2 linked regions of the Mesorhizobium onobrychidis genome follow. The protein of the gene in region 1 interacts with the protein of each later gene in a pairwise test. Links are inferred from orthologs where the notes say so. Each region holds a gene or a part of one and is shown on either strand. Other genes may lie near its edges.

Region 1 (2,892 bases):
GATCCTTGTCGAGGCTCTGCAGCGCCTCGCGCAGCGAGCCGCACACGGTCGGGATCTTCTTCAGTTCCTTCGGCGGCAAGTCGTAGAGATCCTTGTCCATCGGCTGGCCGGGATGGATCTTGTTCTTGATGCCGTCGAGGCCGGCCATAAGCATGGCGGCAAAGGCGAGGTAGGGGTTCGCGCCCGGATCGGGGAAGCGGACCTCGACGCGCTTGGCCTTCGGCGACGAGCCGAATGGAATGCGGCAGGAGGCAGAGCGGTTGCGGGCCGAATAGGCGAGCAGCACCGGCGCTTCATAGCCCGGCACCAGGCGCTTGTAGGAGTTGGTCAGCGGGTTGGTGAACGCGTTGATGGCCTTGGCGTGCTTGATGATGCCGCCGATGTAAAACAGGCAGCTCTCCGAGAGGCCGGCATATTCATTGCCGGCGAAGGTCGGCTTGCCGCCCTTCCAGATCGACTGGTGGACGTGCATGCCCGAGCCGTTGTCGCCGAAGACCGGCTTCGGCATGAAGGTGGCCGTCTTGCCGTAGGCATTGGCGACCTGATGCACGACATACTTGTAGATCAGCATCTTGTCGGCGTTGCGGACCAGCGTGTCGAACTTGATGCCGAGTTCGTGCTGGGCAGCGGCCACTTCGTGGTGATGCTTTTCGACGCGCACGCCCATTTCGGCGAGCACGGTCAGCATCTCCGAGCGCATGTCCTGCGCCGAGTCGATCGGCGGCACCGGGAAATAGCCGCCCTTGATGCGCGGACGGTGGCCGAGATTGCCGGTCTCATAATCGGTGTCGTCGTTGGACGGCAATTCGGTGGAGTCGAGCTTGAAGCCGGTGTTGTACGGGTCGGCCTTGTACTTGACGTCATCGAACACGAAGAACTCGGCTTCCGGGCCGACGAAGATCTGATCGCCGATGCCTTCCGCCTTCATATAGGCTTCGGCCTTCTTGGCGGTGCCGCGCGGGTCGCGGTTGTAGGATTCTCCGGAGATCGGGTCGAGGATGTCGCACAGGATGACCATGGTCGACTGCGCGAAGAACGGGTCCATATGCACCGTCTCGGTATCGGGCATCAGCACCATGTCGGACTCGTTGATCGCCTTCCAGCCGGCGATGGAGGACCCATCGAACATGACGCCGTCGGCAAACATGTCTTCCTCGACCTCGACGACATCCATCGTCACGTGCTGAAGCTTGCCCTTCGGATCGGTGAAGCGCAGATCAACGAACTTCACGTCGTTGTCCTTGATCTGCTTCATGATGTCTTTGGCTGTCGTCATGTCATGTATCCCTGTCTGATGACGTTTCGAGGAGATGATCTGAAATCAGAAAGCTCAGACCGCGTCCATCCCTGTTTCGCCGGTGCGGATGCGCACCACTTCCTCGATGTTGGAGACGAAGATCTTGCCGTCGCCGATGCGGCCGGTCTGGGCCGCCTTGCGGATAGCTTCGATCGCGCCTTCGACCGCCTCGTCGCCGAGCACGACCTCGATTTTCACCTTGGGCAGAAAATCCACGACATATTCAGCGCCGCGATAGAGTTCGGTATGGCCCTTCTGGCGGCCAAAACCCTTGGCCTCCGTAACTGTGATGCCTTGCAGCCCGGCCTCCTGAAGCGCTTCCTTCACTTCGTCTAGCTTGAACGGCTTGATGATCGCTTCGATCTTTTTCATGTAAAAAGTGGCCTCCACTGCCAAAAAGACGGGTTGTGAGCCCCGCTTGCGCCTCCTTCAAGCACGAACTGTGCCAATTTGAGGGGATTCGAAGCGGTATCACGCGATTTCGATGCCATGCCGCGTTGGGGGGTAAATTCGCGTCATTCGCTGCGTTGCTGCGTCATGGACACCGGGAACCTACACATTGTCACTCCTTCCGTCCGCACAATAATTGGGCAGATAGCGCATTTCGCGAGCATTTGTGCCTCGTCGACGCCACTATCGTCAACGATGTGCTTGTAGATCGTGCCTTCTCATCACTGTTTGCTTCGAACCGAAAACTGGACAATGTTTGACCACAGGGATCGGGGTTTGACCACAGGGATCGGGCTTGAGCCAATGCGGATCGGCATCCATGAACAATGAAATTTTGTCTCCGGCCGAAATGGCTGAGGCCGACCGGTTGACGATCTCCGCCGGACCTCTCGACGGCATTGGCCTGATGCGCAATGCAGGTGCCGCGGTCGCTGCGGTGGTGCTCGCCCATTTTCCGGCTGCCAGGCGCGTCCACGTACTGTGCGGGCCTGGCAACAATGGCGGCGACGGATATGTCGTCGCCCGCATTCTTCAGGACAGCGCCGTCGACGTCTTGATGTGGGCATCCGGCTCGCCCAAAGCCGGCAGCGACGCGGCGCTCGCTGCTTCGGAGTGCCCGGTCAGGCCTCGGCCGCTGTCGGAATTTGCTGCCGAGACAGGTTCGATCCTGGTCGACGCGCTTTATGGGGCAGGGCTGTCGAAGCCGCTGTCCGGTGATGCCGCCAGAGCGGTCGAGGTTGCGACAGAACTGAACCTGCCTGTCGTTGCGGTCGATCTGCCCTCAGGCGTGTCAGGCGAGAGCGGCCAGGTTCTCGGCCATGCATTCCGCGCCCGGATGACAGTGACGTTTGCGCGAAAAAAGCCCGGCCATCTGCTGTTGCCTGGGCGCGAGATGTGCGGCAAGCTGGTGCTTGCCGACATCGGCATCGGCGATGGGATCGTTGCGCAGCTCGAACCGCGAACCTTTGAGAACACCCCGCCGCTTTGGCTAGGGAATTTCCCGATTCCAGCCATCAACGCTCACAAATACCAGCGCGGTCATGTCGGCGTCTTTTCCGCCGGGCCGTCTACGACGGGCGCCGCACGGCTGTCAGCGCTTGCCGCGGCCAGAAGCGGGGCAGGGGCCGTGACCGTGCTGTCGCCGT
Region 2 (3,827 bases), 4.4 Mb from region 1 along the record:
TTTCGGCATCGCCTGCGGTTCCGGCCTGTCGCCAAGATACTTTGCCGGCTCCGCCTCGAATTTCACCTTGCAGCCGGCCGAGCAGAAATAGAAGCCCTGGCCTTCATGCCGGGAAAAGTGCTTCGCGGTGGCACGGTTGACACGCATGCCGCAGACCGGGTCGGTCGCCGCAAGGTACTTTTCTGGCTCGTCCGCGAATTTCGAACGGCAGCGCTCGCTGCAGAAGTGATAGATATTGCCGCCATGCTCGGCTGTGGGCTTGCCGGCGGCCGGATCGACGGTCATGCCGCAGACCGGGTCGCGAATAACGGCGTCCGCGACGGACGGAGCAGCGTTCGCCGAGCAGCGGCCGCCATGCGCGTGATGGTCGTGGTCGGAATGGGTCATGCGGAAAGGCCTCTCTGTCTCGATCTTGAAACGGAGGTAGTGCTTCCAGTAACTGGAAGGTCAAGGGCCAATTTCGACTGGCGGCCTGGGCGGAAAAATCCGCATCCAAACCGCACCCCATGCTATGGGCGCTGCCACTTTTGGGCTTGGCAACATCGTCCAGCAAGACCATCTATCAGCCTGTTCCGGCGCTGTGCGTCCAGGATCAGTTCCTGGGCGGCAAGGCGACCGGATTGCCAAGCCTGCTCAACTCGGAGCGGAGCGACCGGTGGTTGCAATCGGCATGGTCAAAAGACACAAGAAGACGGCATCTGCCGGCGGCGGCAGGAGGCGATCATCACGTTGGGCTACCGTGGAGAGCGTGTCCGTCCGCCCCATACCCAGCGCCGCGAAAACGCGCTATAGACGCCGCCGAAACGGCGAGGCCGAACGGCACTTATGGCAAAAATCTCTCTAAAGCTCGATGAACTGATCGACGGCGAAGCCTTGCGCCGCGAGATGACCGGGCTGACCGCGGCCGCGGCAGGCGACGGCTCCGGCAAGGCTGCGCGCACCGGTGTTCTCCAGCTTCTCAAGGGCAGGCTGGCCGCCGGCCGCAGCATCGCCGAACGCATGCTGATGGACGACGGCAGCGGCACCGCCTGCGCCGCCCGGCTGTCGCATCTCATGGACGAGATCATCCGCGCGCTCTACGATTTCGCCGCCACCCATGTCTATCGCGTCAAAAACCCGTCTTCAGCCGAACGCATGGCGGTCGTCGCGGTCGGCGGCTATGGCCGCGGCACGCTGGCGCCGGGATCCGACATCGATCTCCTCTTCCTGCTGCCCTACAAGCAGACGCCATGGGGCGAGCAGACCGTCGAATACATGCTCTACATACTGTGGGATCTGGGGCTGAAGGTCGGCCACGCCACCCGCAACATTGACGAATGCCTGCGGCTGTCGCGCACCGACATCACCATCCGCACCTCGATCCTGGAAGCGCGTTTCCTGTGGGGCGAGCAGAAGCTCTATGACGAGCTCTTGCAGCGTTTCGACCGCGAGGTGGTGCGCACGACCGGACCCGAATATGTGCAGGCCAAGCTTGCCGAACGCGACGAGCGCCATGCCAAGGCCGGCGAAAGCCGCTATCTGGTCGAACCCAACGTCAAGGACGGCAAGGGCGGCTTGCGCGACCTGCAGACGCTGTTCTGGATCGGCAAGTATTTCTACCGGGTGCGCACCGGCGAGGAGCTGGTCGACAAGGGCGTCTTCACCGGCACCGAATACCGGGAGTTCCAGAAGGCCGAGGATTTCCTGTGGGCGGTGCGCTGCCACATGCATTTCCTCACCGGCAAGGCCGAGGAACGGCTGCATTTCGACATCCAGCGCGAGATCGCCGAGCGGCTGGGCTACACCACACATCCGGGCCTGTCGGCGGTCGAGCGCTTCATGAAGCATTACTTCCTCGTCGCCAAGGATGTCGGGGATCTCACCCGCATCTTCTGCGCTGCACTCGAGGAAGAGCAGGCCAAGCATGTGCCGGGCTTCAACCGCATCTTCCTCACCTTCTCGCGCCGCAAGCGCAAGCTTGCCGGCACGTCCGATTTCATTATCGACAACCATCGCATCAACATCGCCGACGACCTGGTGTTCGAGCGCGATCCGGTCAATCTCTTGAGGCTGTTCTGGTTCGCCGACAAGCACGGGCTGGAATTTCACCCCGATGCGCTGAAGCTGCTGACCCGTTCGCTCGGCCTCGTCGGCAAGGCGCTCAGGCGCGACGAGGAAGCCAACCGGCTGTTCCTCGACATATTGACGTCGGACCGCAATGCCGAACTCAATCTCAGGCGCATGAACGAGGCGGGACTGCTGGCAAAGCTGATCCCGGATTTCGGCAAGATCGTCGCCATGATGCAGTTCTCGATGTACCACCACTATACGGTGGACGAGCACCTGATCCGCTGTATCGGCGTGTTGGCCGAGATCGAGCGTGGCGACGGTGAAAAGATCCACCCGCTTGCCCACACGCTGATGCCGGGGCTGAAGAAAAGCCGCGAGGCGCTCTACGTCGCGGTGCTTTTGCACGACATCGCCAAGGGGCGGCCGGAGGACCATTCCGAAGCGGGCGCTCGGATCGCGCGGCGCACCTGCCCGCATATGGGGCTGTCGGCGGCCGACACCGAAACAGTCGCCTGGCTGGTCGAGAACCATCTGATCATGTCGATGACGGCGCAAACGCGCGATCTCAATGACCGCAAGACGATCGAGGATTTTGCCGCGACCGTGCAGTCGGTCGAACGGCTGAAGCTGCTGCTCGTCCTCACCGTCTGCGATATCAGAGGCGTCGGGCCGGGCGTCTGGAACGGCTGGAAGGGGCAGTTGCTGCGCACGCTCTACTACGAGACCGAATTGCTGTTGACCGGCGGGTTTTCGGAGGTGTCGCGTGCGATGCGCACTGCGGCTGCCCGCGAAAAGCTGGCCGAGGCGCTCGCCGATTGGCCGGAAAAGCCGCGCAAGCGCTATGTCGCCAAGCACTACGAGAATTATCTGCTGACGGTCGATCTCGCCGACCAGCTTCGCCACGCCGAATTCATCCGCGAGGCGGATGGGGCGGGCAAGAAGCTCGCCACGATGATCAAGACCCACCAGTTCGAGGCGGTGACCGAGATTACCGTGCTGGCGCAGGACCATCCGCGGCTGCTATCGGTCATTGCCGGCGCCTGTGTGGCGGCCGGCGGCAACATCGTCGACGCGCAGATCTTCACCACCTCCGACGGCCGCGCGCTGGACACCATCCTGATCTCGAGGGAATTCGACCGCGACGAGGACGAGCGCCGCCGCGCCGAGCGCGTCGGCCGGCTGATCGAGGACGTGCTGTCGGGCAAGAGCTGGTTGCCGGAGATGATCGAGAAGCGGACCAAGCCGCGGCGCGGCGCCAAGGTCTTCCGCATCCAGCCGCGCGCCGAAATCCGCAACACCCTGTCGAACCGGTTCTCGGTGATCGAGGTCGAGGGGCTGGACCGGCCGGGCCTGCTGTCCGAGATCACCGGGGCGTTATCCGACCTATCGCTCGACATCGCGTCGGCACACATCACCACCTTCGGCGAAAAGGTCATCGATACTTTCTATGTCACCGATCTCACCGGCCAGAAGATCGACAGCCCGACACGCATGGCCGCCATCCAAAACAGGCTGATCGCGGTCCTCGAAGGCACCGTGCCCGAGCGCGGCGGCAAGGCCAAGGCCGCGGCCGAGTGATAACCACCATTTATTTGTCCCAATCCTGCAGGCAGTCTCCAGACGCATGAGCCTTGTCAAAAAGTTCGCGACGGTCGCTTCCGGCACGCTGATGAGCCGTGCCCTCGGCTTCGGCCGTGAGATGCTGATGGCGGCCGCACTCGGCACTGGGCCGATCGCCGACGCCTTCAACGCCGCCTTCCAGTTCCCCAACACCTTTC

Evidence for each region. The genes of interacting proteins can lie anywhere in the genome.
Region 2: the proteins of IHQ72_RS22515 (region 1) and IHQ72_RS00735 interact in binary tests that used the Escherichia coli proteins (3 or more experiments, as listed by UniProt). The link is inferred for Mesorhizobium onobrychidis from one-to-one orthologs.

The regions. Positions count from the first base shown.
Region 1 is NZ_CP062229.1:4,529,730-4,532,621, reverse strand. It holds IHQ72_RS22515 (P-II family nitrogen regulator), read right to left. Parts: upstream 1,670-2,892; coding sequence 1,331-1,669; downstream 1-1,330. Other genes in the region: IHQ72_RS22510 (NAD(P)H-hydrate dehydratase), read left to right, coding at 2,067-2,892; glnA (type I glutamate--ammonia ligase), read right to left, coding at 1-1,276. UniProt on the Escherichia coli protein: P-II indirectly controls the transcription of the glutamine synthetase gene (glnA). P-II prevents NR-II-catalyzed conversion of NR-I to NR-I-phosphate, the transcriptional activator of GlnA. When P-II is uridylylated to P-II-UMP, these events are reversed.
Region 2 is NZ_CP062229.1:156,737-160,563, forward strand. Bases 458-3,827 are described here. They hold IHQ72_RS00735 ([protein-PII] uridylyltransferase), read left to right. Parts: upstream 458-825; coding sequence 826-3,627; downstream 3,628-3,827. Other genes in these bases: murJ (murein biosynthesis integral membrane protein MurJ), read left to right, coding at 3,674-3,827. Also shown: IHQ72_RS00725 (heavy metal translocating P-type ATPase), read right to left, coding at 1-387.